Regions from separate parts of the Citrobacter braakii genome, predicted to be linked through region 1. Evidence: predicted binding sites of a transcription regulator. Region 1 holds the regulator's gene; each other region holds the start of a gene.

What was found. The regulator LexA, encoded in region 1, represses DNA repair genes until DNA is damaged. The targets are predictions, from matches to a motif close to TNCTGTATGTACATACAGNA.
Region 2: a site for LexA is predicted at 2,747-2,766, ahead of sulA (SOS-induced cell division inhibitor SulA). Genes of this name have one in related genera too.
Region 3: a site for LexA is predicted at 3,754-3,773, ahead of mutH (DNA mismatch repair endonuclease MutH). Genes of this name have one in related genera too.

Annotation. Positions count from the first base shown of each region.
Region 1 covers NZ_CP045771.1:620,260-630,369, forward strand. The annotation lists gene alr (alanine racemase) at 1-613, opposite strand, end outside; gene dnaB (replicative DNA helicase) at 661-2,076, opposite strand; gene GFC06_RS02845 (quinone oxidoreductase) at 2,141-3,124, shown strand; gene pspG (envelope stress response protein PspG) at 3,357-3,599, opposite strand; gene dusA (tRNA dihydrouridine(20/20a) synthase DusA) at 3,733-4,731, opposite strand; gene GFC06_RS02860 (cupin domain-containing protein) at 4,839-5,327, opposite strand; gene zur (zinc uptake transcriptional repressor Zur) at 5,443-5,961, shown strand; gene GFC06_RS02870 (CsbD family protein) at 6,010-6,219, opposite strand; gene dinF (MATE family efflux transporter DinF) at 6,355-7,674, opposite strand; gene lexA (transcriptional repressor LexA) at 7,809-8,417, opposite strand; gene GFC06_RS02885 (diacylglycerol kinase) at 8,527-8,895, opposite strand; gene plsB (glycerol-3-phosphate 1-O-acyltransferase PlsB) at 9,067-10,110, shown strand, end outside.
Region 2 covers NZ_CP045771.1:4,107,424-4,117,533, forward strand. The annotation lists gene yccS (YccS family putative transporter) at 1-1,979, shown strand, start outside; gene GFC06_RS19470 (TfoX/Sxy family DNA transformation protein) at 1,957-2,571, opposite strand; gene sulA (SOS-induced cell division inhibitor SulA) at 2,788-3,297, shown strand; gene ompA (porin OmpA) at 3,655-4,713, shown strand; gene matP (macrodomain Ter protein MatP) at 4,811-5,263, opposite strand; gene GFC06_RS19490 (AAA family ATPase) at 5,449-7,209, shown strand; gene fabA (bifunctional 3-hydroxydecanoyl-ACP dehydratase/trans-2-decenoyl-ACP isomerase) at 7,278-7,796, shown strand; gene rmf (ribosome modulation factor) at 7,904-8,071, opposite strand; gene pqiC (membrane integrity-associated transporter subunit PqiC) at 8,330-8,893, opposite strand; gene pqiB (intermembrane transport protein PqiB) at 8,890-10,110, opposite strand, start outside.
Region 3 covers NZ_CP045771.1:1,905,125-1,915,234, forward strand. The annotation lists gene lplT (lysophospholipid transporter LplT) at 1-429, shown strand, start outside; gene GFC06_RS08915 (NADP(H)-dependent aldo-keto reductase) at 530-1,570, opposite strand; gene ygdR (lipoprotein YgdR) at 1,677-1,895, opposite strand; gene GFC06_RS08925 (TerC family protein) at 2,040-2,753, opposite strand; gene mutH (DNA mismatch repair endonuclease MutH) at 2,829-3,524, opposite strand; gene rppH (RNA pyrophosphohydrolase) at 4,209-4,739, shown strand; gene ptsP (phosphoenolpyruvate--protein phosphotransferase) at 4,752-6,998, shown strand; gene lgt (prolipoprotein diacylglyceryl transferase) at 7,163-8,038, shown strand; gene thyA (thymidylate synthase) at 8,045-8,839, shown strand; gene GFC06_RS08955 (prepilin peptidase-dependent protein) at 9,024-9,494, shown strand; gene GFC06_RS08960 (prepilin peptidase-dependent protein) at 9,485-10,048, shown strand; gene GFC06_RS08965 (DUF2509 family protein) at 10,045-10,110, shown strand, end outside.

The DNA.
Region 1 (10,110 bases):
AGTGAGACTGCGGCCACAGCAGAATACCACCCGACGCGGCGATCGAACGCTGACCCGGTTTACCTGCGCAAAAGCTATTGAAGATATCGAGCTGCTTTTCGGTCGCACCGCACTCAGGCTCGTCCGCGCGCGCAAAGTGGCTGACGATATTGACCGGCTGGCGCACGTTTTCGCATTGCGTCAAGCGCTGATAAAACGCCTCGGCCTGCTCCGGACGCACGCCCAGACGGTGCATTCCCGTGTCGAGCTTCATCCAGACGGTGACCGGTTCAGCCAGTACCGCGGCTTCCAGAGCTTCAAGCTGCTCCTGGTTGTGGACGGCAGTATGCAGACGCTGCGCGGAGATAGTCGGCAGATCGGAAGCATCAAAAAATCCTTCCAGCAGCAGGATGGGCTGCGTGATCCCTCCCGCTCGCAACCGCAGGGCTTCTTCAAGACGAGCGACACCAAAAGCGTCCGCATCGGGGAGCGTTCGCGCGGTCTCTAACAGACCATGGCCGTAAGCGTTCGCTTTCACGACCGCAACCAGTTTACTGGCTGGAGCCAGTTCACGCAGACGTTGCAGGTTGTGTCGCAGAGCGCGGCGGTTAATGACTACAGTTGCCGCTTGCATTTGTATTCCTTGATAAGTATTTGCTTGAGTAACCTGATTCAGTATTGTTATTCGTCGTCGTACTGCGGGCCAGCATAGTTATCGAAGCGCGACCACTGACCGTTAAACGTCAGGCGCACCGTACCGATCGGGCCGTTACGCTGTTTACCGATAATGATCTCGGCGATGCCTTTCAAGTCGCTGTTTTCGTGATAAACCTCATCACGATAGATAAACATGATTAAGTCGGCATCCTGCTCGATGGAGCCGGACTCACGCAGATCCGAGTTGACCGGACGCTTATCGGCGCGTTGTTCCAGAGAGCGGTTAAGCTGCGACAGCGCCACCACCGGCACATGCAGTTCTTTCGCTAACGCTTTCAGCGAGCGGGAAATTTCAGCAATTTCCAGCGTACGGTTGTCGGAGAGCGACGGCACGCGCATCAGTTGCAGGTAGTCGATCATGATAAGTCCGATACCACCGTGTTCGCGGGCGATACGACGGGCACGTGAGCGCACTTCCGTTGGCGTCAGGCCGGAGGAGTCATCAATATAGATGTTTCGTTTCTCCAGCAAAATACCCATTGTTCCGGAAATTCGCGCCCAGTCTTCATCATCCAGTTGACCGGTACGGATTTTGGTTTGGTCTACACGTGAGAGTGAGGCCAGGGAACGCATCATGATCTGTTCTGAGGGCATTTCAAGACTAAAGATAAGAACCGGCTTATCTTGCAGCATCGCCGCATTTTCGACGAGGTTCATTGCAAATGTCGTTTTACCCATCGACGGACGCGCGGCGACGATAATTAAGTCTGACGGCTGCAAACCAGCAGTCTTTTTATTGAGGTCGTCATAACCGGTGTTGACCCCGGTGACACCATCGTGTGGTTGCTGGAACAACTGTTCGATACGCGCGACGGTAGCGTCGAGCACATCGGTAATATTTTTCGGACCTTCGTCTTTGTTGGCGCGACTTTCAGCAATTTTAAAGACGCGGGATTCCGCGAGGTCCAGCAGATCTTCACTGGAACGGCCTTGCGGATCAAACCCGGCTTCCGCGATCTCGTTCGCCACCGAAATCATGTCACGAACAACGGCACGTTCGCGGACAATATCCGCATAGGCACTAATGTTCGCTGCACTTGGCGTATTTTTAGATAACTCAGCCAGGTAAGCAAAACCGCCGACGCTGTCCAGTTGTCCCTGAACTTCCAGCGATTCTGCGAGCGTGATCAGATCGATGGGTTTTCCCATCTCCTGCAGGCGATGCATTTCGGTGAAGATGTGCCGGTGCGGTCGGGTATAAAAATCTTCCGCCACCACACGCTCGGCCACATCGTCCCAGCGTTCGTTATCCAGCATTAAACCGCCCAACACCGACTGTTCCGCTTCAATCGAGTGCGGCGGTACTTTCAGCCCGGCGACCTGGGGATCGCGCTCACGAGCATCAGTCTGTTGTTTGTTGAAGGGTTTATTTCCTGCCATAGTGAATGGAGTTACCGAGATAATGATTGGGTCGAAAGATTACCACATTTCTTTTGGAGGAAGCATGGCAACACGTATTGAATTTCACAAGCATGGTGGCCCTGATGTACTCAAGGCTGTGGAGTTTACGCCCGTAGACCCGGCGGAAAATGAAATCCAGGTCGAGAACAAAGCGATTGGGATCAACTATATCGACACCTATATCCGCAGTGGTCTTTATCCGCCGCCTTCTCTACCCAGCGGTCTGGGTACCGAAGCCGCAGGCGTGGTCAGTAAAGTCGGTAGCAAAGTGACGCACATTAAAGCCGGCGATCGCGTGGTTTACGCTCAGTCTCCCCTGGGCGCCTACAGCTCAGTGCATAACGTCCCGGCTGATAAAACCGCTATTTTGCCCAACGCTATCTCGTTTGAACAAGCTGCAGCCTCATTTCTTAAAGGGCTCACCGTTTTTTATCTGTTGCGTAAGACCTATGAAATTCAGCCCGATGAACCATTTTTGTTCCATGCGGCAGCAGGCGGCGTCGGTATGATTGCCTGCCAGTGGGCAAAAGCATTGGGTGCGAAGCTGATTGGCACCGTCGGTAATGCGCAAAAAGCGCAAATTGCGCTGCAGGCCGGCGCATGGCAGGTCATTAACTATCGTGAAGAGAGCATTGTAGAACGTGTAAAAGAGATCACTGGCGGTAAAAAAGTGCGGGTGGTGTATGACTCGGTGGGGAAAGATACCTGGGAAGCCTCACTGGATTGCCTGCAGCGCCGGGGGCTCATGGTCAGCTTTGGTAATGCTTCCGGACCGGTGACTGGCGTTAACTTAGGCATTCTGAATCAGAAAGGTTCGCTGTACGTGACTCGCCCTTCACTCCAGGGTTACATCACCAACCACCATGAATTAACCGAAGCCAGCAATGAGCTTTTCTCGCTGATTGCCAGCGGAGTGATCAAAGTGGATGTCGCACCGGGCCAGACGTTCGCACTGCACGACGCGCAGCATGCTCATGAAGTGCTGGAAAGCCGGGCCACACAGGGGTCGAGTTTGCTGATCCCGTAACGCCCTCATTTCCGTTAAATAATTCAAGCCGCCAACAAACCTGCGGTTTGAATTATGAAGGGGCAAGAAAGAATTAGGGCTTCCCGTAGGAAGCCCTTTCTTTTTTTAGTTCGGCTGTATGTAGGGTACAGCTCGATGAATTCGTTAACCTGGCAATAGTGACAGATTTGATAATCAATTCCTATTTGCTTCTAAAGGCAATGTTGCAGGTTGTGACACACCGCTCAATACCTTAGTAAAATCGGCGGTTATTGCGCTGATACTGTGGGACTTTTGGCGCTTTTATCGCCTTGATAACCCACACCACGGCAACGGCCAATAACAGCCAGGGCAACAGTTTAATCATCAACGCAAATAGTCCGCCCAAAAACATCACCACAGTGGCTACCACCAATGCGGCCAGCACTCCCAGCAAAGATACGCCGGTGACCATCAGCATTATAAAAAATCCAATCACAAAAAGTAGTTCCAGCATGGCTCTCTCCCGAAATGAAATACTCTCCACAGCTTTACAAGAAACATGCCAAAATTAATATATTGATTTATAAAGCAAACGCCCCGCGACGAAGCGCAGGGCGTGGTGAAATTCACTAACTTTTGGTGAAAACTTAACATTTGTCTGCCACCAGCTTCAGCGCATGTTCCAGAACCTCAATATCTGCCCCGGCTTTATGCGCATTTTCGCTCAGATAGCGACGCCACTGCCGTGCCCCAGGAATCCCCTGAAACAGTCCCAGCATATGGCGCGTGACATGCCCCAAATAGGTTCCTTTACTCAGTTCACGCTCAATATATGGATACATCGCACGCACTACGGCGACCGGATCGGCATCTTCGCTGGTGACAGCAAAAATCTCGCGGTCAACGGACGCCAGAATGCCTGGGTTTTGATAAGCTTCGCGCCCCACCATCACGCCATCCATATGTTGCAGATGGATTTTCGCTTCTTCCAGCGATTTTATGCCACCGTTGATCGACATCGTCAGATGCGGAAAATCGCGCTTTAGCTGATAAACACGGTCATAATCCAGCGGTGGGATTTCGCGGTTTTCTTTCGGGCTTAGCCCGGACAGCCAGGCCTTGCGGGCGTGGATGATAAACATCTCACATTCACCGTTACCGGAGACCGTGTTGATGAAATCGCACAGGAATTCGTAGCTGTCCTGGTCATCAATACCGATACGGGTTTTCACCGTTACCGGAATCGATACCACATCGCGCATCGCTTTGACGCAATCAGCGACCAGTTGCGCATTCCCCATCAGACAGGCACCAAACATTCCATTCTGTACACGGTCGGAAGGGCAACCCACGTTGAGGTTAATTTCGTCATAGCCCCGTTGTTCAGCAAGCTTTGCGCACTGCGCCAGCGCAGCCGGATCGCTCCCGCCCAGTTGCAAAGCGACCGGATGTTCTTCTTCGCTATACGCCAGATAATCGCCTTTACCATGAATGATCGCGCCGGTGGTTACCATCTCCGTGTAGAGCAGCGTCTGGCTGGACAGTAAGCGCAAAAAGTAGCGGCAATGTCTGTCCGTCCAGTCGAGCATCGGCGCGATAGAAAAACGATGAGCGGGAAAAGCGGTAGACTGAGATTCAGGCAGCATGGCGAATATTCAAGCATCCGGTTAAAAAAGGGGCGCTACTATAGCATAGACCGTTACGATAGTGAGCCACATCCTCGCGGTTCCCCCTCCCTGCTCCCCGACAAGCGCTATTTACGCCCCGGTTTTCCGTCGTGAGATCCAAAAAACTGCGGCGGATGGTCGACCCAACGGTCCTCACGCGTGGCGGCATAAACCGGATTAAGCGGATAATAAATACGATTGTATTTTTTGTTCGCCTCACCCACGACCAGCAGACGAACCTCTTCACTGGTGTTATTGATAAAGGTGTGACACACGCCGGTGCCCGCCGGGAAACCGACGCTGTCGCCCGGCTCCAGCTTCCATAAATAACCGTTAATCCAGGCTTCAGGATATCCCTCCAGCACATAGATAAACTCTTCCTCATCACTTTCAGCGTGCGGATACGAGGTGCGTCGGCCCGGCGGCAGGCGCTCATGATGAATGCCGAGTCGCCCTAACCCCAGCTTGCGGGCAAGCGGCGCACCTATGGAAAACAGCTCATCGCTGTCGGGATAGGTGGAGTCATCAGCCCCCTCAACTTCACGCCAGTGACGAATACAATCGGGTCTTTTCATGATTATTTTCCAGTATTGCGATGGGTCAGGTATAGCACACCGCGGTGGATCTCGGTGTTTTAAACAGAACATGTTAAAGTAAGGGATTAACCTTGCACGCAAATCGAGGCGCCAAATGGACAAAACCACCACGCAGGAGTTATTGGCTCAAGCTGAAAAACTCTGTGCGCAACGCAACGTACGGCTTACGCCACAACGCCTCGAAGTGCTGCGCCTGATGAGCCTGCAGGAAGGCGCAATCAGCGCTTACGACCTACTTGACCTGTTGCGGGAAACCGAGCCGCAGGCCAAGCCGCCGACCGTGTATCGTGCGCTTGATTTTCTGCTGGAACAAGGGTTTGTGCACAAGGTGGAATCCACCAACAGCTATGTGCTTTGCCATCTGTTCGATCAGCCAACTCACAGTTCCGCAATGTTCATTTGCGACCGCTGTGGTGTGGTAAAAGAAGAGTGCGCGGAAGGCGTGGAAGACATCATGCATACGCTGGCAGCAAAAATGGGCTTTGCCCTGCGACATAACGTTATTGAAGCCCACGGACTATGCCCGGCCTGTGTGGAGGTTGAGTCATGTCGTCACCCTGGCGAATGCCAGCATGACCATACGATTCAGGTGAAGAAGAAAGTTGGGCGTTAAGCGGGTGGGAGAGCGTACATCCTTGTACTCTCAGGAGGGAAGGGTTAATTACCAGCGGTAATCATTACGTTTTTCCCAATCGGTCACTTCTTTCTCCGCCTGATCTTTCGCGTAACCGTAACGCTCCTGGACTTTACCGACCAGTTGGTCACGTTTACCTTCAATGACCGTCATATCATCATCGGTCAGTTTGCCCCATTGCTCTTTCACTTTACCTTTAAACTGCTTCCAGTTACCGCCGACTTCGTCTTTATTCATCATCAAGTCCTCATCGTTAGGTTGTGAATAGCGAGAGTGCCATGTCCAGACACATGCTGTTTTTGCTGGACGTGAGAATAAGTGTAGTCAGGGATTCTGGGTTTTATTTACTATTCGGAATTTTTAACCATCCGTTCAGGCAAACCAGGTTCCATTACGCCAGTGACGCCGCCAGATAAAGGCCAGGGAAAGCCCACGCAGCGCGAGAAAAACGGTTAACGCCAGCCACAAACCATGATTTCCCAGCAACGGTAAAGCCAGTAGCGTTAATGCGAACCCTGCTGCGGCAACGGCCATACTGTTGCGCATTTCTGCAGCCCGTGTCGCTCCAATAAACATACCGTCGAGCAGATAACACCACACTCCCACCAGCGGCAAAACCACCTGCCAGAAAAGATAGCGATCGGCCAACAGTTGGATTTGCGGCAGCGAGGTCAGCAGCGCAACAATCTGCTCGCCAAACAGGGCGTAAACCAGCGAAAACAGAATAGCCACAATACCGGACTGTCGACAGGCCGCCCGCCAGACATCAAGCAACTGGCTGCCATCCCTCGCCCCATAGGCCTGACCCGAATGCGCTTCCACAGCATAGGCAAATCCATCCAGCGCGTAGGCGGTAAACGTCAGCAGAGTCATCAGAACGGCGTTAACCGCGATGATGTCGCCTCCCAAACGCGCGCCCAGAACCGTAATGGCCCCAAAGCAGAGCTGTAGCAGCAGCGAACGCAGCATGATGTCGCGGTTGAGCGCCAGTAAACGACGGAAGTTGCCACGCCACGCCAGCTTCAACATTGCCAGCGAAATTCCACGCATATGCAGGACTTTGCGTACCATCATCAGGCCAATCAGCAGCGTGGCATATTCGGCAATCACCGTCGCCAACGCCGCCCCCTGCACGTTCATATGCAGGCCCATTACCAGCCATAAATCGAGCACAATGTTGAGAATATTTCCGACAATCAACAGGATAACTGGCGCGCGCGCATACTGAACGCCAAGCAGCCAGCCGAGCAGCACCAGATTCGCCAGCGACGCGGGTGCGCTTAACCAGCGGATTTCCAGAAAACGTCGGGCCTGCTCCAGTACCGCCTCACTTCCGCCGACAATGTGCAGAGCCAGATCGATAATCGGCGTACGGAACAGTGCGATAAGCAGCCCCGCGCCCAGCGCCAGCAATAGCGGCTGCACCAACGCGCGCGCCAGCGCCTGCGGATTTTTCGCGCCAAATGCCTGCGCGGTAAGGCCGGTGGTACTCATGCGCAAAAAAAGCAGCAGCATAAAGAGAAAGCTGGTCGCCGTGGCGCCAACAGCAACGCCGCCAAGATAGACCGGACTGTCCAGATGACCAATCACCGCGGTGTCCACCAGTCCCAACAGGGGAACGGTGATATTGGAGAAGATCATCGGTAAGGCGAGGTGCCAGAGTGCTTTATCAGAAGAGGTAAAGAAAGGCATACAGGAGAGCCTGAGAAGAAGTTAGATATACTGAAAAAAGATGCTGTGTAGGCCCGGTAAGCGTAGCGCCACCGGGCAAGTTGCCGGATAGCGACGTAAACGTCTTATCCGGCCGACAGGTAATCAACAGAAAATTACAGCCATTCACCGTTACGAATGACGCCTACCGCCAACCCTTCAATAGTGAAGTTTTGCTCGCGCAGGTCGACAACAATAGGTTTAAATTCGCTGTTTTCAGGCAGGAGTTCAACCTTGTTGCCCTGCTTTTTCAGGCGCTTAACGGTGACTTCGTCGTCGATACGGGCAACAACAACCTGACCGTTACGCACATCCTGAGTTTTATGCACAGCCAGTAAATCACCGTCCATAATACCGATGTCTTTCATCGACATACCGCTAACGCGCAGCAGAAAATCGGCGTTCGGTTTGAACAGTGAAGGATCGACCTGATAGTGGCCTTCGATGTGCTGCTGCGCCAGCAGTGGCTCGCCTGCCGCTACGCGTCCGACAAGCGGTAACCCTTCTTCTTCTTCCTGCAGCAGTCGAATACCGCGCGATGCGCCGGATACAATTTCAAGAACGCCTTTACGCGCAAGCGCTTTCAGGTGTTCTTCAGCGGCGTTTGGGGAACGGAACCCCAAACGCTGCGCGATCTCCGCACGCGTCGGTGGCATACCTGTCTGGCTGATGTGATCCCTAATGAGATCAAACACCTCTTGCTGCCTGGCCGTTAACGCTTTCATTCCGCCCCCTGGGTGTATATACAGTTATGCTGTGAGTATATACAGCTAAAGGTGATTTTGGAACCGCAAACTGCACAAAAAACAGGAGATTTATGCAGTTGTGGAATCTTTATCGCAAATGCGACCACAACAGGATGCCCCAGGTGATCAGAGCGACAAAAATAGACAGCAATACCGCTGCCGAGCCCATATCTTTCGCCCGACCGGAAAGTTCGTGATACTCAGAGCCAATACGGTCAACCACCGCCTCAATCGCACTGTTGAGGATTTCAACGATCATCACCAGCATCACGGAACCAATCAACAGCACGCGGGTAATGGCGTCGACGTCCAGCCAGCAGGCGATGGCTACGCCCAACAGTACGGCAACGCTTTCCTGGCGGAATGCCGCCTCATTGATCCATGCGGCGCGAAAACCTTTCCAGGAATAGCCTGCAGCTTTGATAATTCGGGTGAATCCAGTGGTATTATTGGCCATCAAAAAGAACCTTTTTACATTATTAGCGTCAATGTCATTGTAACGTTACCCCGTTTGTTTCAGGGTGTGGCAAAGCAGCGCGAAGTATGACCGGATACACCAGAAATTCACTAAACTTTCTGATATCCTTGCAGCGCATTTGCATTATTAACCAGAGGCTTTACATCGTTTATGTCCGGCTGGCCACGAATTTACTACAAATTACTGAATTTACCATTAAGCGTCCTGGTAAAAAGCAAGTCTATTCCGGCAGAACCTGCCCCGGAATTGGGGCTCGATACTTCGCGTCCCATTATGTACGTCCTACCGTACAATTCAAAAGCAGACTTGCTGACGCTGCGTGCCCAATGTCTGGTGCACGATCTCCCGGATCCCCTGGAACCGCTGGAGATAGACGGAACTCTGCTGCCGCGCTACGTGTTTATTCACGGCGGCCCGCGCGTGTTCACCTATTACACGCCGAAAGAAGAGTCCATTAAGCTGTTCCATAACTATCTCGACTTGCATCGCAGCAATCCAGACCTGGATGTGCAAATGGTGCCGGTTTCGGTGATGTTTGGCCGTGCGCCTGGGCGTGAAAAAGGCGAGGTCAATCCGCCGCTGCGCATGCTGAACGGCGTACAGAAATTCTTTGCTGTGTCCTGGCTGGGTCGCGACAGTTTTGTCCGCTTCTCCCCATCGGTCTCCCTGCGTCGCATGGCGGACGAACACGGTACGGATAAAATCATCGCTCAGAAGCTGGCTCGCGTGGCGCGCATGCACTTTGCTCGTCAGCGTCTGGCCGCAGTCGGCCCGCGCCTCCCTGCCCGCCAGGACCTGTTCAATAAGCTGCTGGCCTCAAAAGCTATCGCTCGCGCGGTAGAAGATGAAGCGCGCAGTAAAAAAATCTCCCACGAAAAAGCGCAGCAAAATGCCATTGCGCTGATGGAAGAGATTGCCGCCAACTTCTCCTACGAGATGATTCGTCTGACAGACCGTATTCTGGGCTTTACCTGGAACCGTCTGTATCAGGGGATTAACGTTCACAATGCGGAGCGTGTACGTCAGTTGGCGCACGATGGGCACGAAATCGTCTATGTTCCGTGCCACCGCAGCCATATGGACTATATGCTGCTGTCGTACGTTCTGTACCACCAGGGGCTGGTTCCGCCGCACATCGCTGCCGGTATCAACCTGAACTTCTGGCCAGCAGGTCCGATTTTCCGTCGTCTGGGC
Region 2 (10,110 bases), 1.4 Mb from region 1:
GTCTTGCAGGTCGCCTGCGCAATTTGATCATCACGCTGGTGTGCTTTTTCATTGCCTCGGCCTCGGTCGAACTGCTCTTCCCATGGCCATGGCTGTTTGCCCTTGGGTTAACGCTCTCCACCAGCGGCTTTATACTGCTGGGGGGATTAGGGCAGCGCTATGCAACCATCGCCTTTGGCGCGTTGCTGATCGCCATTTACACGATGCTCGGCACCTCGCTTTACGATCAGTGGTATCAGCAGCCAATCCTGCTGCTCGCGGGCGCCATTTGGTACAACCTGTTAACCCTGACCGGACATCTTCTGTTCCCTATTCGCCCGTTGCAGGACAATCTGGCGCGTAGCTATGAACAGTTAGCGCACTATCTGGAACTGAAATCGCGTCTTTTTGATCCCGACATAGAAGATGAAAGCCAGGCGCCGTTGTATGATCTAGCTCTTGCGAATGGGCAACTGATGGCGACTCTAAACCAGACAAAGGTGTCACTGCTGACCCGCCTGCGCGGCGACCGCGGACAGCGAGGAACACGTCGCACGCTACATTACTATTTTGTGGCGCAGGATATTCACGAACGCGCAAGCTCCTCGCATATTCAATATCAAACGCTGCGCGACCATTTCCGCCACAGCGACGTGATGTTCCGCTTCCAGCGCCTGATGTCGATGCAGGGGCAAGCGTGTTCGCAACTGTCTCGCTGTATTTTATTACGCACGCCTTATCAGCACGATCCGCACTTTGAGCGCGTCTTCACCCATATTGATGCTGCACTTGAGCGCATGCGCGCGAGTGGTGAGCCTGCCGATCTGCTCAACACGTTAGGATTTTTGCTGTCAAACCTGCGGGCCATTGATGCCCAGTTGGCTACCATTGAGTCCGAACAGGCTCAGGTACTTTCGCGCAATGAGTCTGAAAATCAGCTTGCCGATGACAGCCCGCATGGGTTCAGTGATATCTGGTTGCGTCTGAGCCGTAATTTCACGCCTGAATCCGCCCTGTTTCGTCATGCTGTTCGCATGTCGCTGGTGCTATGCGTCGGCTATGCCATTATCCAGATAACCGGAATGAACCACGGGTACTGGATCCTGTTGACCAGTCTGTTTGTCTGCCAGCCAAACTACAACGCCACCCGACATCGTCTGGCACTAAGGATAATCGGCACATTAGTCGGGATCGCCATTGGGTTACCGATCCTGTGGTTTGTACCTTCTCTCGAAGGGCAATTGATCCTTCTGGTGATCACCGGCGTGTTATTTTTTGCCTTTCGTAACGTCCAGTACGCGCATGCCACCATGTTTATCACGCTGCTGGTGCTACTGTGCTTTAACCTGCTCGGTGAAGGTTTTGAAGTTGCACTTCCGCGCGTCATCGATACGTTGATCGGCTGTGCCATCGCCTGGGCTGCTGTCAGCTTTATCTGGCCAGACTGGCGTTTTCGGAATCTGCCGCGAGTGATTGAACGGGCCACTGACGCTAACTGTCGTTATCTTGATGCTATTCTCGAACAATATCATCAGGGGCGTGATAATCGTCTGGCATACCGTATCGCCCGCCGTGACGCGCACAATCGTGATGCGGAACTTGCTTCGGTGGTGTCGAACATGTCGAGTGAACCGGATGTCACGGCCCAAACACGCGAAACGGCGTTCCGCTTGCTGTGTCTTAACCATACGTTTACCAGCTATATTTCCGCCCTCGGCGCACATCGCGAGCAGTTAACCAATCCTGACGTCCTGGCATTGCTGGATGATGCCGTCTGCTATGTAGATGATGCGCTTCACCATCAACCTGCTGATGAGCAGCGCGTATACCAGGCACTGGAAGATCTGAAGCAGCGAATTCAGCATCTCGAGCCACGTCCGGACAGTAAAGAGCCGCTGGTCGTACAGCAAGTTGGGTTACTGATTGCCCTGCTCCCAGAGATTCGGCGATTACAGCAACAAATTGCTGTGCTGCCATCTAATACCCCGGTTCCGGCGTAAGAGAACTCACCCACTCCACCAGCTCCTGGCGACGCGTCGCCGGGAGCGCGGCTTCATGCACCCCGTCAACCGCCCCTTCAAGGGCATAGAGTATTTTTACCGTTAAGGCAGGGTTATTTTGCCGAAGTTTCAACCAGCACATCTGAGCTCCCAGCGATCGCAATGTCCCCTCATCCTTAATTCCTGCTTCATTTAGCAAGGTCTCGAGATGAAACGTCATATTCGGTAATTCCCGCAGGCGATGTTGTGCAAAGCGACTCTGTTTTTCCTTAACGGCTGCATCGAGTGAAAATTGTGATAGCGATACTAACTGCTGCTGGTTCTGCCACAGGGTATCGTTCACCTGGTAATAATTGAGTACAACCGGACGTCCGCGCTTGATAAATGTTAGCCAGACAGGAGAATTTTTTACACAGTACTGGGCGCTCTGCTCACAGGCGCGAAGATATAACTCACCGCTGGCAACCATGGCAAAGACCGTATCACCAACCGTCAGACTATAGCTGCCAAACAGTGAGCGGTAGTGAATTGTTCCCAGAGAAGCCAGATATTCTTGTGATTTATAGATTCTTGCATAAGACTTTTCTTTCATAAAAATCCTTTTAAATCATAACGTAAGCAAATAATTTGCAGTAGCAGATCCGTTAATGACGAAAATAGGCAACTTATGCGTATGGGGCAAGATGAATTTTATTTTTCCCGTGATGATGACTAAAAATTGCGAACCTGTTTCCGAAAATAAGGTTGATCTTTATTGATGGTGGGGTTACTGTATATCCATACAGTAACTCACAGGGCTGGATTGATTATGTACACTTCAGGTTATGCAAATCGTTCTTCGTCGTTCTCTTCCGCATCGAGCAGCATTGCGCGCGTTTCAGCAGAGAACGCTACCGCTGGGCTTATCAGTGAAGTGGTCTATCGCGAGGACCAGCCCATGATGACGCAGCTCCTGCTGCTTCCCCTGCTGCAACAGTTAGGGCAACAATCACGCTGGCAGCTGTGGCTGACGCCTCAGCAAAAATTAAGCCGTGAGTGGGTGCAGTCGGCCGGGCTTCCATTGACCAAAGTCATGCAAATCAGCCAGCTCTCCCCCTGCAATACGCTGGAATCGATGGTTCGTGCGCTGCGCACGGGTAACTACAGCGTCGTCATCGGCTGGTTGACAGAAGAATTAACCGAAGATGAACATGCCGAGCTGGTAAAAGCGGCAGATGAAGGTAATGCGATGGGATTTATCATGCGTCCTGTTCGCGCTCAGACACTTGCGGGGAGACAGCATTCCGGGCTAAAAATTCACTCGAATTTGTATCATTGAGTAAAATTAGGAATTATCCTGGAATTTTTTTTCATGTTTTAATTTGCCATTGAGCTGTAACGCGTTTTCCGGCTGAAGGCCTGTCTGAAGCGGTTTTCAGGAAATCCTCAGTACATTTATTCATCTATAAATGTTAAATAATGTGTACACAAGCCTTTTTTTTTCATATGCCTGACGGACTTCACACTTGTAAGTTTTCAACTACGTTGTAGACTTTACATCGCCAGGGGTGCTCGGCATAAGCCGCAGATATCGGTAGAGTAACTATTGAACTGGTCCCCGGGTGAAGGATTTAACCGTGTTATCTCTCTTCGGAGATATTCATGGCGAATTTTGGATGATAACGAGGCGCAAAAAATGAAAAAGACAGCTATCGCAATTGCAGTGGCACTGGCTGGTTTCGCTACCGTGGCGCAGGCCGCTCCGAAAGATAACACCTGGTACACTGGTGCTAAACTGGGCTGGTCTCAGTACCATGATATTGGTAACAACCAGATCAACAACGCTGGTCCTACCCACGAAAGCCAACTGGGTGCTGGTGCGTTCGGTGGTTATCAGGTTAACCCGTACGTTGGTTTCGAAATGGGTTACGACTGGTTAGGTCGTATGCCGTACAAAGGCGCCACCGATGCTACCCACAATAATGGCGCTTTCAAAGCTCAGGGCGTTCAGCTGACCGCTAAACTGGGTTACCCAATCACTGACGATCTGGACGTTTATACCCGTCTGGGTGGTATGGTTTGGCGTGCAGACGCTAAAAACAACCAAGGCTTCAAAGACCACGACACTGGTGTTTCCCCAGTATTCGCAGGTGGCGTAGAGTATGCAATTACTCCTGAAATCGCTACCCGTCTGGAATACCAGTGGACCAACAACATCGGTGACGCGAACACCGTTGGCGGTCGTCCGGATAACGGTCTGTTGAGCGTTGGTGTTTCCTACCGTTTCGGTCAGCAGGAAGAAGCAGCTCCAGTAGTTGTTGCTCCGGCTCCGGCTCCAGAAGTACAGACCAAACACTTCACTCTGAAGTCTGACGTTCTGTTCAACTTCAACAAAGCAACTCTGAAACCAGAAGGCCAGCAGGCTCTGGATCAGATGTACAGCCAGCTGAGCAACCTGGATCCGAAAGACGGTTCCGTAGTGGTTCTGGGCTTCACTGACCGCATCGGTTCTGACGCTTACAACCAGGGTCTGTCCGAGAAACGTGCTCAGTCCGTTGTTGATTACCTGATCTCTAAAGGTATTCCTTCTGACAAAATCTCTGCACGTGGCATGGGCGAATCCAACCCGGTTACTGGCAACACCTGTGACAACGTGAAAGCTCGCGCTGCACTGATCGACTGCCTGGCTCCGGATCGTCGTGTTGAGATCGAAGTTAAAGGTATCAAAGACGTTGTAACTCAGCCTCAGGCTTAAGTTATCGTCTTATAAAAAAACCCCGCTTTGCGGGGTTTTTTTTCACTTTTTATCAATCAAAGCACGCCTGTACACAACACATTTAGCCATTCTGTGGTTATTCTTTTCCCAGCAGCGCCTGTAAATCCTGCTTCAATGTCGACATTTTATTCGCGTACTTCTCTTTATGCTCTGCGTCTTCAATCAGTTGCACAATAGTTTCAGAAAGCGTTTTGCCGCGCCGCTGCGCAAGCCCCGCTAAGCGCTGCCAGACCATAAATTCCAGATCGATAGATTTCTTTCGCGTATGCTGATGCTCCGCGTTAAAGTGCCGCTTACGCCTCGCTCGTATGGTTTGTTTCATACGATTTAGCAGCGCAGAGTTCATGTGTTCTTCAATCCAGGTATTGACCCGAACCGGTTCATTTTCGAGGGTTAGCAACAAATCAACGGCTTCTTCGGCAGCGCTGGCCTCTACGTAACGGGTGATTAACTCCCCCTCACGATGCTTCTTCACCAGATACTTCCATTTCCAGCCGCTTTCAAGGTTTTCAAGTTGTTGATATTTCATTGCGATCTCAATGTTACCGTGTAACTCTTATCAGAATATCAGCTTTTTCGGCATCTGAAGAAAAGAATATCCAGCCTGTGAACTGTCGCGCGTCATCGCATTCGTTTCACAGCGCTTTCCACGTGTGCAGTGATGATGGTTACGGTATAATCTCGTTTTTTACAACAGACTAAAAAACATCAACTTTGACCATTACGAAACTTGCATGGCGTGATCTGGTTCCTGACACCGATAGTTATCAGGAAGTATTTGCACAGCCGCACGTCACTGACGACACCGATACCTTACTTAGTGATACTCAGCCACGTTTACAATTTGCGCTGGAGCAGCTTCTTCAGCACTGGACGACGTCTTCGTTCATGCTGGTAAAAGCGCCGGAGGAGCTTGAGTACATCAACCTTATTGCACAGGCCGCGCGGCCTCTGCACTCGGATGCCGGAAGTCTCACCGGAGGTCATTATGATATCTCCGGTCACACTATCCGCTATCGTGCAGCTGAGACAGCAGAAGACAATTTTGCGACATTAACCCAGGTAGTCTGCGCTGACTGGGTTGAAGCCGAACAACTGTTTGGCTGTCTGCGTCAGTTCAACGGCGAAATTACCCTACAGCCAGGCCTTGTGCATCAGGCCAACGGTGGTGTGCTGGTTATTTCGTTGCGCACGCTACTGGCCCAACCGCTGCTGTGGATGCGCCTGAAAGCCATTGTCAGCCACGAGCGTTTTGACTGGGTAGCTTTTGATGAGTCTCGCCCGCTGCCCGTCTCCGTTCCACCTATGCCGCTTAAACTCAAAGTGGTATTAGTCGGTGAACGTGAATCACTGGCAGACTTCCAGGACATGGAGCCGGAGCTGGCTGAGCAGGCTATTTATAGCGAGTTTGAAGATAATCTGCAGATAGTGGATGCCGAAACCATGACGCAATGGTGTCAGTGGGTAACACATACCGCTACGCGCAACAATTTGCCCTACCCGGCCCCTGATGCATGGCAAGTGCTGATCCGTGAAGCCGTTCGTTATACCGGCGAACAGGATACATTGCCGCTTAACCCGCTGTGGATCACCCGTCAGTTCAAAGAAGTGGCCCCGTTATGCGAGGGCGAAACCTGCAACGCTGAGCAGTTCAGCCTGATGCTAACCCAGCGTGAATGGCGGGAAGGTTTCCTCGCCGAACGAATGCAGGATGAGATCCTGCAGGAACAGATCCTGATCGAGACGGAAGGCGAGCGTATTGGCCAAATCAACGCCCTGTCGGTGATTGAATTTCCTGGCCACCCCCGCGCGTTTGGTGAGCCTTCTCGTATCAGCTGTGTGGTTCATATTGGCGACGGCGAATTTACGGATATTGAGCGCAAAGCCGAGCTTGGCGGAAATATTCATGCGAAGGGTATGATGATTATGCAGGCGTTCCTGATGTCGGAACTCCAGCTTGAACAGCAAATCCCCTTCTCTGCCTCGCTGACCTTTGAGCAATCCTATAGCGAAGTGGACGGCGACAGCGCGTCCATGGCAGAACTTTGCGCATTGATTAGCGCCCTCGCCGACGTTCCTGTTAATCAAAGCATCGCCATTACCGGTTCTGTCGATCAGTTTGGTCGGGCACAACCTGTTGGTGGTCTGAACGAGAAAATTGAAGGCTTCTTCGCCATCTGTCAGCAGCGTGAGCTGACAGGCACACAGGGCGTTATCATTCCTTCAGCGAATGTCAGACACCTGAGCCTGCAGCCTGCTCTGCTACAAGCCGTAGAAGAAGAAAAATTCACTATCTGGGCGGTGGACGACGTGACCGATGCGCTGCCACTGTTATTAAATCTGGTGTGGGATGGTGAAGGCCAGACAACGCTGATGCAAACTATCCAGGAGCGTATTGCTACGGCAACGCAGCAGGAAGGTCGTCACCGTTTTCCCTGGCCGCTACGTTGGCTGAACTGGATTATTCCGAACTGATCGGACTTGTTCAGCGTACACGTGTTAGCTATCCTGCGTGCTTCAATAAAATAAGGCTTACAGAGAACATGGTAGATAAACGCGAATCCTATACAAAAGAAGACCTTCTTGCCTCTGGTCGCGGTGAGCTGTTTGGCGCAAAAGGGCCACAACTGCCTGCACCAAGCATGCTGATGATGGACCGTGTCATCAAGATGACCGAAACCGGCGGCAACTTTGACAAAGGTTATGTTGAAGCTGAACTGGATATCAACCCGGACCTGTGGTTCTTCGGATGCCACTTTATCGGCGATCCGGTGATGCCGGGCTGCCTGGGTCTGGATGCCATGTGGCAGCTGGTTGGATTCTATCTCGGCTGGCTGGGCGGCGAAGGTAAAGGCCGCGCGCTGGGCGTAGGCGAAGTTAAATTCACCGGCCAGGTTCTGCCGACTGCGAAGAAAGTGACTTACCGCATTCACTTCAAACGCATCGTTAATCGTCGCCTGATCATGGGCCTGGCTGATGGTGAAGTGCTGGTTGATGGTCGTCTGATCTATACCGCAAACGATCTGAAAGTGGGTCTGTTCCAGGACACTTCCGCGTTCTAATCCCGGTCTGCGTAGCAGCCAGACATTAACGTTTATTCGTCTTGTCTGGTGGGCAAAAAGGCGAAACCTCCGCTCTGCGGAGGTTTCTTTTATCTAAAGAGACAGAATCAGGCCATTAAAACCCTATCCCCCATGGCTTCTCGCCAGCCTCCCAGCCAGTATGACCTCTGATTCAGCGTCTGATAGGGACACATTTCTTTTGATCGTCCGGCAATGCCGGCCTGATATCCACGTTGATGTGCCCGTTCCAGGCGATCTCGTTTTTGTCTCTTCATGCCTCGTTTCCCTCATCTTTTGGGTCTGGTGGAAAAGAAAACAGTGATTACTAAGTGTGCAATCACACTAAAACGAATACCCCTAAACATCAGGCTCGTCAATGCGCAAAATTCACGCCAGTGTCATATTTGTGAGCTACCCGCAAAATCATTTGTACAAAAATAGTCTGTCAGAACAGCTATCTCCACGGCTAAAAAAATAAAAAAAACCGCCCCGGGCAATGAACCAGGGCCGGCATAATTTACAATTATTTAAGCTTAAGGGATGCGTTTCAGCTCTTGAGCCATTGCCGTCGCTTCCTGGCTCCAGGCGTTGGCCAGAACCTTCACCATCTCATCGTAGCCGTCTTTAGTCTGTACAGCTTCGATGTGGAATGGACGCTTGATCAACTGCCCCTGGTGATTCAGCAGCCATTCACCGCTCACGATGACCTTACCATCGTACCGACCGTGGAAGCCGGTCACGGTGACGTTCAACGTGTCCTGAGTGCTTCCCAGCGGCTGCGAAGCGACAACCCAGCCAGGCAACTGCATACTGAGGTTCGTAACCAGGGTATTGCGCAATTGCTGATCTAAGGGGCTGGCCCAGAGATTATTATTCGCTATCACATATTGCACATCGCTGGTCTGGTAAACCACCCCATTACCCGCCAGATAGTCCGGGACCGCAATCTGTTCAACCCACAGCAGACGGTTACCCTGGTTAGCTGAGCTCTGTACGCCCCCTTGCGCGATAGGAAGCTGGTAATAGCTTTTATTTTCTCCGCTGGAGCTGCATGACGTCAGCCAGACCGCCATCATCGCCACTAGCCACTTTTTCATTGTTTCGCCCTCTTCGGCTCTGGATCTTTTTTGTCCTTCGCTTCAAATACCAGCGCATTGCTCTTATCGTTCAACGTTTTCAGTACCGGTTGAAGTTCTCGCAGCACCTGATCAAGACGCTGCATATCCGCCACCATCTTGTTGTAGGCGGCGGAACCCGGCTGGAAGCCCTGCATACTACGGTTCAGTTCACGCAGCGTATTCTGCATATCCGCCGGAAGATCCTGCATCGACTGACTGGACGTGATCTTATTCATGTTGTCCAGCGTGGTTTGCAGATGCTTCATCGTGCGCTGGCTTTCCGACAACGTATTGGTCGCCTGCTCAATCATCGGGTTCAACGGCAGATTGTTAATCTTATCCAGCGCTTCCATCAGTCGCTGCTGGATCTGCGCCAGACCACCGCTCACGGTCGGAATAATTTGATAACCATTAAATTCGCGCACACCGGTAATCGGCGGTTCTTTCGGGTAGAAGTCGAGATCGACATACAGAGCGCCAGTCACCAGGTTCCCGGTTTTCAGCGATGCCCGTAAGCCGCGTTTAAGCAATTCTGCCAGATGAGCGCCAACATCAGTATCTTCTCCCAGCTGTGCCTTCAGACGTTCTGGTTCGATACGTACCAGCACCGGAATGCGGTAATCATTGTTGAAGACCTGACGCATATTCGGTGAGAAGAAAGGTACTTTACTTACCGTACCCAAACGGATGCCACGGAATTCCAGTGGCGCGCCGGGCTGCAGGCCACGAATTGAATCTTTAAAGAACATCAGGTAATCAATATGATCGGTATACAGTGAATCCTGAATACTTTTTTGGTCGTCATAAAGATTAAACGCAGACTGTTGTGCGACCGGTTCGCCTTGTTCCAGCCCTTCTGGCACATCAAAACTTACGCCACCGCCAAACAGCGTGGAGAGAGATCCCATTTCCACGCGCATACCTGCCGAAGTAAGATCCACGGCGATCCCACTGTCCTTCCAGAAACGCACATTGCTGGTCACCAGACGATCGTTAGGCGCATTGATAAATAGCTGATAGCTAATCGTACGCTTTTGCGCATCAAATGTGCTGGTTTCAACCGAACCTACACGATAACCACGGAACAGTACTGGGTCGCCCGGGCTCAACTGACCAGCTTTTTTGCTGTCCAGAATCACACGGATCCCTTTCGCATCTGGCGGTGCCAGCGGCGGTGAATCCAGCAGTTGGTAATT
Region 3 (10,110 bases), 1.3 Mb from region 1:
GCCATGGTAGCGATTGGGATTGTCGTAGGCGCGGGGGCGGCAGCGAAGCTGGTGACGCTGGAAACCGTGTCGCGCTGTATGCCTGCGGGGATCCTGATTGGCGTCGTGGTGCTGATTTTCTCACTTCAGCATGCGCTGCTTCCGGCTTACGCGTTGCTGATGCTTATCGGCGTGTCAGGTGGCTTCTTTGTGGTACCGCTGAATGCGTTGCTGCAGGAGCGGGGCAAGAAAAGCGTCGGTGCGGGTAATGCGATCGCGGTGCAAAACCTGGGAGAAAACAGCGCGATGCTGCTGATGCTTGGGATTTACTCACTGGCAGTGCTGGTGGGGATCCCGGCGGTAGCGATTGGTATTGGATTCGGTGCGCTGTTTGCGCTGGCGATTGCGGCGCTGTGGATTTGGCAGCGCCGCCAGCCTGGTACGAGATGAATGAACAATGAATGTGCCGGATGGCAGCGTCGCCTTATCTGGCCTACAGAGAGCAGCAATTTGTAGGTCTGATAAGCGTAGCGCCATCAGGCACTAACCGTCACGGTGCAGGATAGGTATACACCTGATGCACCGCTTCAATCTCTGCCAGTACTTCTTCGCTCAACTCCAGATGCAGGCTTTCAACGTTGGTTTTTAGCTGCTCCATCGTCGTGGCTCCCAGCAGGGTGCTGGCGACAAACGGCTGACGACGCACGAATGCCAGCGCCATTTGCGCAGGATCCAGATTATGGCGTTTCGCGATATCCACATAGGCCGCAACGGCTTTTTGTGTTTGCTCGCCGCTGTAACGCGTGAAACGGCTAAACAGCGTATTGCGTGCACCGGCAGGCTTCGCGCCGTTCAGGTATTTACCGGTTAATGTACCGAAGCCAAGGCAAGAGTAGGCCAGCAGTTCAACGCCTTCATACTGGCTCACTTCCGCCAGTCCAACCTCAAAGCTGCGATTCAGCAGGCTGTAGGGGTTCTGGATGGTGGCGATGCGCGGCAGATCGTGTTTGTCCGCCAGGTGCAGGTAGCGCATCACGCCAAACGCGGTTTCATTGGACACGCCGATGTAGCGAATTTTCCCCGCGCGCTGAAACTCTGCCAGCGCATCCAGCGTATCCAGCAGCGAAACGACCGGCGCAGAGTCCGTCCAGCTGTAGCCTAACTTACCAAAGCAGTTAGTCGGGCGCTGCGGCCAGTGAACCTGATACAGATCCAGGTAATCGGTTTGCAGTCTTTTCAGGCTGTCGTGCAGCGCTTCACGGATATTTTTACGGTCCAGCGCCTGATTCGGTCGAATACCGCTGTCGTTGTTACGTGAAGGCCCACTGACCTTAGAAGCAACGATTAGCTTTTCACGGCTGCCGTGTTTGGCGAGCCAGTTACCTACGTAGGTTTCGGTGAGACCCTGGGTTTCAGGACGCGGCGGTACCGGATACATCTCGGCAACGTCGATCAAATTTATGCCTTGTTCTACGGCATAATCGAGCTGTGCATGTGCGTCGGCTTCGCTGTTTTGTTCACCAAACGTCATTGTGCCCAGCCCCAGTGTACTGACTTCAAGCGAGCTGTGGGGTATACGGTGATATTGCATAGCCGTTTCCTTTTTATAATCACGACATAAGGATTATAAAAATGGCTGAGGGAAGAGAAAAAGGGAAGTAAAATTGTTAAGGCCAGCGCGCTGCTGACCTCAACCATCAGCGTTCAATGATTTGAGACACATCATCGCGATTAATCTGCATCGCATTGCCTTGCTGGTCGTGATAGCTCACCAGACCGGTATCATCGTCAATTTCTGGTTTTCCATCGGTCAGGATCATTCGACCATCTTTTGTCGCCATAACATAATCACTGCTGCATCCGGAAACGGCAAAAGCCAGTCCTACGGCGGAAATCAAAACTGCCCATTTTTTCATCTGCTTATCCTCACATGGCCTGCATCTGACAATAGTTTAGTAATAACGCGAAGTTGTGCATGGCGAAAGCAGTAAAATCTTAAACTGTGAGAAGAGGTAGGTGTGGCGCGCATTCGCTCCCCGTGCGGGGAGCGATGGATTTCATCAGAGCGGATTTTTTTTATTACGCCACAGGTTCAGGGTCTCTACCGCAATAGAGAAGAACATGGCGAAATAGATATATCCTTTCGGAACGTGGACGTCGAAACTTTCCAGAATTAGCGTGAAACCGACCAGAATCAGGAACGAGAGTGCCAGCATTTTTACCGAAGGATGGCGATCGACAAAATCGCCAATCGGGCGTGCAGCAAACATCATCACACCCACGGCAATCACCACTGCAGCCATCATGATAAACAGATGATCGGACAAGCCTACCGCAGTAATCACGGAATCCAGGCTGAAGATAATGTCTAACAACATGATCTGCACAATCGCGCCCAGAAAAGAGGAAACGCGGGTTTTCAGCCCCTCTTCCTCACCTTCAATGGATTCGTGGATCTCCTTACTGGCTTTCCAGATCAGGAACAATCCCCCGAGTAGAAGGATCAGGTCGCGCGCTGATATTGCCTCGCCAAACACTTCGAATAGCGGGTTTGTCAGACGCGTTACCCAGGCGATAGAGGCCAGCAGTGCCAGACGCATGATCATCGCCGCCGCAAGCCCAATACGTCGGGCATGATTGCGTTGCGCTGTCGGGAGTTTGGCTACAACCAGAGAGAGGAAAATAATATTGTCGATCCCAAGAACGATCTCCAGCAGCGTCAGCGTACCGAGCGCAAGCCAGGCGTTAGGATCGGTTATCCATGCAAATAACATCGAACAAAGTCCTGCCAAAAAAAAGAAGCGGTAATTATAGGCCCGTAACGCGGCGGGTGAAAGACCGGACGGTGCCTATTGCGCCTGGAACAAGAAATGTCGCTCAAGCAATGCGCGCGTGAAGTTCTTTTTCAAGTAAAAACCGCGTGGTAGGGTCAGGATGGGTTCGCCATGGGCGCCAATGGCCTCGGTAAGCGCTCGGGCGTTGGCGGCTTTAGGACGCAGCTGTAGCACTTCCCCATGGCGGGCAGTGATGCGTTCGACGTGGCCTAACACTATCATGTCCATCAACTCTTCCCAGTCCAGACGCAATTGCCGGTCTTCTTCTTCATTCGGGCTCCACAGCAGGGGAGAGCCGACGCGGCGCTCTGCCAGCGGGATGCTGCGTTCGCCTTCTACCGGGATCCACAGAACGCGTTTAAGTTTGTGCCGCACATGGCTGGTTTCCCAGGTAACGCCGGTATTGCCGGTTAACGGTGCCACGCACACAAAGGTGGTTTCCAGCGGTCTGCCAAGGCTATCCACTGGGATTGTTTTCAGCTCCACGCCCAGCGCCGCAAAATCCTGCTCCGGTTTGCTGCCCGCACTGGCGCCGAGCCAGATTTCCAGTAGCACGCCAATCCAGCCTTTATCGCGCTTGAGATCCTTGGGGGCGACGAGTCCCGCCATTGCCGCCAACTCTCCTAGCGCGTAGCCCGAAAGCAGCCGTGCCTGACTCAACAACTGGGCTTCAGATTCAGGGGGAGAAAGCAGCGGATGGAGTTCTGACATCGGGTTAACCCTTAGGTGAAAAAATGAGCAAAGATTTTATACCGTGTGGACAGAGTTTATCTTTTTCCACATGCTTTATTCAATTCTATGATTTATATTGGTTTTTAGATTCACATACGCAGAGTTGCGCAACAGCGAAGCGGGTTTTCCAATTCTGGTCACTGACAATGAACAGGATCTTACACCATGTTATCCACAGAAAGATGGGATAACTGTGAAAAACCCCCACTACTGTTTCAATTTACAGCCTTGACGTGCGACGAAAATCGAATTTTCACACAAATTGTGCCTAACTTATTGGCATAATCTGTGGATAAAACCAACGCTGGTCGATCTTTCATCAGCCTGAAGATCGTGTGCGTGATATACGTCACATTTCTATGGGTTTATTTGCGCTGAACGGTTTTAACTTTATGAATATAGAAGACTATTTTTGATATGTGACGAATGTCTTATTCGGACTGTTCTGGGTTTTCCCATAGTAATTCCGTACTTCTTCACAACTATATCCACAGAAAAGGTGAATAAAATCGCCTTGCTTGCCCTTCTTCTGTTTATAACTCCGCCCTTAGCTGTGAGTTATTCAATTGTTATTAGAGTATCGCGCCCTTAACAGAGTGGTTTACCGCCTCTCTGGAGTGTGAAACAATCGTTTGTATATAAGGTTTATATTGAGGTAGTCCGGTGATTGATGACGATGGCTACCGCCCGAATGTAGGGATAGTAATTTGTAACCGCCAGGGGCAGGTCATGTGGGCCCGGCGATTTGGTCAGCACTCCTGGCAATTCCCGCAAGGTGGGATAAATGCAGGAGAGACAGCAGAGCAGGCGATGTACCGGGAACTCTTTGAAGAAGTGGGTCTCAGTCGTAAAGATGTACGGATCCTTGCTTCTACTCGTAACTGGTTGCGTTACAAGTTACCGAAACGTTTGGTGCGTTGGGACACGAAGCCGGTTTGTATCGGCCAGAAACAAAAATGGTTTCTTCTGCAATTGGTCAGCAGCGATGCTGAAATCAATATGCAAACCAGCAGTACACCTGAGTTCGACGGCTGGCGCTGGGTGAGTTACTGGTATCCGGTTCGACAGGTGGTGTCATTTAAACGCGATGTCTATCGCAGGGTGATGAAAGAATTCGCAAGTGTTGTCATGGCGCTTCAGGAGAGCACTCCTAAGCCGCAAAGCGCACCTGCGTACAGACGTAAAAGAGGTTAAGCTACGCAAATTATGCTCACCCGCCTGCGCGAAATAGTCGAAAAGGTGGCCAGTGCTCCGCGTCTGAATGAAGCGCTGAATATTCTGGTTACCGACATCTGTCTTGCGATGGATACAGAGGTCTGTTCGGTTTATTTGGCCGATCACGATCGACGTTGTTATTACCTCATGGCGACCCGGGGACTGAAGAAACCGCGTGGTCGTACTGTCGCACTCGCGTTTGATGAAGGTATCGTTGGCCTGGTTGGCAGGCTGGCGGAACCTATCAACCTCGCCGATGCGCAAAAACATCCCAGCTTTAAATACATCCCTTCGGTAAAAGAAGAGCGCTTTCGTGCGTTCTTAGGCGTACCGATTATTCAGCGCCGTCAGCTGTTAGGTGTGCTGGTGGTCCAGCAGCGCGAATTGCGCCAGTACGATGAAAGTGAAGAGTCTTTCCTCGTCACGCTCGCCACGCAAATGGCGGCTATTCTTTCGCAGTCGCAGCTAAACGCGCTGTTCGGCCAATACCGGCAAACGCGCATCCGCGCATTGCCCGCCGCGCCTGGCGTGGCAATAGCCGAAGGCTGGCAGGATGCGACGCTGCCGCTGATGGAGCAGGTCTATCAGGCTTCAACGTTGGATCCGGCGCTTGAGCGCGAGCGGCTCACCGGTGCGCTGGAAGAGGCGGCGAATGAATTCCGCCGCTACAGCAAACGCTTTACCGCCGGGGCGCAGAAAGAAACGGCGGCGATTTTTGATCTCTATTCACACTTGCTTTCCGATACTCGTCTGCGCCGTGAGCTGTTTGCGGAAGTGGATAACGGTTCGGTGGCCGAGTGGGCCGTTAAAACGATCATTGAAAAGTTTGCCGAACAGTTTGCCGCGCTGAGTGATAACTACCTCAAAGAGCGGGCCGGAGATTTACGCGCGCTGGGCCAGCGTCTGCTGTTCCATCTTGACGACTCGATCCAGGGGCCGAATACCTGGCCGGAACGCTTTGTGCTGGTGGCGGATGAGCTTTCCGCCACCACGCTGGCGGAACTTCCTCAGGACCGCTTAGTCGGTGTGGTTGTCCGGGACGGCGCGGCCAACTCTCATGCGGCTATTATGGTTCGTGCGCTGGGTATCCCTACCGTCATGGGGGCCGATATCCAGCCATCGGTGTTACACCGCCGTACGCTGGTAGTGGACGGTTATCGCGGTGAACTGCTGGTCGATCCAGAACCGGTATTGATCCAGGAATACCAGCGTCTTATCAGTGAAGAAATAGAACTGAGCCGCCTGGCGGAAGATGACGTCAACCAGCCAGCACAGTTGAAAAGCGGCGAGCGCGTGAAGGTGATGCTCAATGCGGGCCTCAGCCCGGAGCATGAAGAGAAGCTGGGGAGCCGGATCGACGGCATTGGCCTGTATCGCACCGAAATCCCGTTCATGCTGCAAAGCGGTTTTCCTTCGGAAGAAGAACAGGTTGCGCAGTATCAGGGCATGCTGCAAATGTTTAACGACAAGCCGGTGACCCTACGTACGCTGGATGTCGGCGCCGATAAACAACTGCCCTACATGCCGATCAGTGAAGAGAACCCGTGCCTTGGCTGGCGTGGCATTCGCATAACGCTCGATCAGCCGGAGATCTTTTTGATCCAGGTTCGGGCCATGCTGCGTGCCAACGCGGCAACCGGCAACCTGAGCATTTTGCTGCCGATGGTCACCAGCATTGATGAAGTGGACGAAGCGCGACGTTTGATTGAACGCGCCGGACGCGAAGTGGAAGAGATGATCGGCTACGCGATCCCAAAACCGCGCATTGGCATCATGCTGGAAGTTCCGTCGATGGTGTTTATGCTGCCGCATCTGATAAACCGGATAGACTTTATCTCGGTCGGAACCAACGATCTCACCCAGTACATTTTGGCTGTCGATCGTAACAATACGCGGGTAGCCAGCATTTATGACAGCCTGCATCCGGGTATGTTACGTGTGCTGGCGATGATTGCGCAGGAAGCCGAAAGAAGCGGTATCGATTTGCGATTGTGCGGTGAAATGGCGGGCGACCCGATGTGCGTGGCCATTCTGATCGGCCTGGGTTTTCGCCATTTGTCGATGAACGGTCGTTCCGTGGCTCGCGTTAAATATCTGCTGCGCCATATCGATTTTGATGAGGCGCAAACGCTGGCGCAACGCAGTCTGGAAGCGCAGATGGCGACAGAAGTACGCCATCAGGTGGCGGCTTTTATGGAACGCCGTGGCATGGGGGGACTGATTCGCGGGGGATTGTGAATCGAGGGCTGGTAACAGTAGGTATACATATCTTTTAACTGTAATCGGCATCCGCTGCGATCCCCATGTGCTATCATTCGCACCTTTGGAGCGCCTGCATTATGCAGGCGCGCTTATCAATTGCTGTCTGACTTCAGCGAAATAACAAGAACTTATGGTGACAGATGACCAGTAGCTATCTGCATTTTCCGGATTTCGATCCGGTCATTTTCTCAATCGGACCCGTCGCGCTTCACTGGTACGGCTTAATGTATTTGGTGGGGTTTATTTTTGCGATGTGGCTGGCGACGCGCCGTGCTAATCGTCCGGGCAGTGGCTGGACCAAAAATGAAGTAGAAAATCTACTGTATGCGGGCTTCCTCGGGGTTTTCCTCGGAGGACGTATTGGTTACGTACTGTTCTATAACTTCCCGTTATTCCTCGATAATCCGCTGTATCTGTTCCGCGTTTGGGACGGCGGGATGTCCTTCCACGGTGGGCTGATTGGTGTGATCCTGGTGATGATTATCTTCGCCAAACGCACCAAGCGTTCGTTCTTCCAGGTTTCTGATTTCATTGCCCCGCTGATTCCGTTTGGTCTGGGCGCAGGGCGTCTGGGCAACTTTATCAACGGTGAGCTGTGGGGACGCGTTGATCCGAACTTCAAGTACGCCATGCTGTTCCCGGGCTCCCGTACCGAAGACATTTTACTGCTGCAAACTAACCCGCAATGGCAGTCTATTTTTGATACCTACGGCTCGCTGCCGCGCCATGCCTCACAGCTTTATGAGATGGCGCTGGAAGGCGTTGTGCTGTTTATCATTCTTAATCTGTACATTCGTAAACCGCGCCCGATGGGCTCGGTATCCGGTCTGTTCCTGATTGGTTATGGCGCGTTTCGTATTATCGTTGAATTCTTCCGCCAGCCGGATGCGCAGTTTACCGGCACCTGGGTACAGTACATCAGCATGGGACAGATCCTCTCAATCCCGATGATTGTCGCAGGCATTATTATGATGGTTTGGGCGTACCGCCGCAGCCCACAGCAACACGTTTCCTGAGGAACCATGAAACAGTATTTAGAACTGATGCAAAAAGTGCTGGATGAAGGCACACAGAAAAACGACCGTACCGGAACCGGAACGCTTTCCATTTTTGGTCATCAGATGCGTTTTAATCTGCAGGAAGGGTTCCCGCTGGTTACGACTAAACGCTGTCATTTACGCTCGATCATTCATGAACTGCTGTGGTTTTTGCAGGGCGACACCAACGTTGCCTACCTGCATGAAAACAACGTCTCAATCTGGGACGAATGGGCGGATGAAAACGGTAATCTGGGCCCGGTTTATGGCAAACAGTGGCGTGCGTGGCCTACGCCAGACGGTCGTCATATTGACCAGATCACCACGGTGTTAAACCAGCTCAAAAATGACCCGGACTCTCGCCGAATTATCGTTTCTGCATGGAACGTCGGTGAGCTGGATAAAATGGCGCTGGCGCCGTGCCACGCGTTCTTCCAGTTTTACGTGGCGGATGGCAAGCTCTCCTGCCAGCTGTATCAGCGTTCGTGCGATGTGTTCCTCGGTTTGCCGTTTAACATTGCCAGCTACGCCTTGCTGGTACACATGATGGCGCAGCAGTGCGATCTGGAAGTGGGTGATTTTGTCTGGACCGGTGGCGACACGCACCTGTACAGCAATCATATGGATCAAACGCATCTGCAGCTTAGCCGCGAACCGCGCGCGCTGCCGAAGCTGGTCATCAAACGTAAGCCTGAATCTATCTTTGACTATCGCTTCGAAGATTTCGAAATTGAAGGCTACGATCCGCATCCTGGTATTAAAGCGCCAGTGGCTATCTAACCGGCTTCATGCTGTCACAACCGACGCCCGTGTGCGTCGGTTTTTTTTTGTCTCAAATCGCGTTCTTCGGCGTGGGTTCCTGAAATATTGCAACGACCTGCAACGCGACAAATATTCCTCGTAGCTCGCCGTAGAAACCGAATTTCCCGCTCGTTATTCATTTTCCTCACGCCATACTGGCGACATGAAAAAACAACACGGCTACACGCTTCTCGAAACCCTGATTGCGATGCTGATCGTCGCGGCGCTTGGCGCCTCGGGGCTGTATGGTTGGCAGCGCTGGCAGCAGCAACAGCGGCTATGGCAAACCGCCATTCAGGTGCGAGATTACCTGCTGCAACTGCGTGAAGATGCTAACTGGCGTAACCGCGATCACGTCATCAGCGTGATTCGGGATGGCACATCCTGGTGTTTTGTCAGCTCTGCTGCTGTGCAAACCACGTGTCTACCCGTTTCGCCCTTGGTTTTTACACCGCCCTGGGACGATGTCGAAATGGCAGAGATAACGCCTTCACTGGCCTTTTTTGGTCTGCGCAATACGGCATGGGCTGGACATATTCGCCTGAAAAATACGACAGGGGAATGGCGCGTGGTGGTGTCTGGCTGGGGGCGAATCAGGCTTTGCGAGAAAGATGAGGCCAGGTTATGTCAGTAAATGAACGGGGCTTTTCACTCCTGGAGGTGCTGATTGCTATGGCGATTAGCAGCGTTTTATTGCTTAGCTCAGCGCGATTTTTACCCGCGCTGCAGCGAGAGATCCTGCGCAACACGCGCCAGTTAGCGCTTGAAGATGAAATATGGCAGCGGGTATACACCGTGGCGAAGCATCTTCAGCGGGCAGGGTATTGCCGCGGAAACTGTGTCGGAGAAGGGCTGGAGATATCGGCTAAGGGCGACTGTGTCATTGCGCGCTGGGATGCCAATAGCAACGGCATTTGGGAGAGCAGTCCCGCGAAAGAGGCCGATACGATTGGATTTCGTTTACAGGACAAGGTACTGGAGACCCTGCGGGGAGTAACGGACTGCAATGGAAAAGGGTGGGAGAAAATGTCCGATCCAGCCACGATACAGATTGAGGCATTTCAGGTTGAACGTCTGAATATCAGCGGATATTCCCCGCTCCTTACGCTGCGTTTGCGCGGAGTGAACAATGTCGAACCACAAAAGGTTATTGAAGCAGTCTACAGCGTGACAGGATTCAACCTGTGAACCGTGAGCGGGGCGTTTCATCTTTAGCGATGGTCCTGTTACTGCTGGTGCTCGGTAGCCTT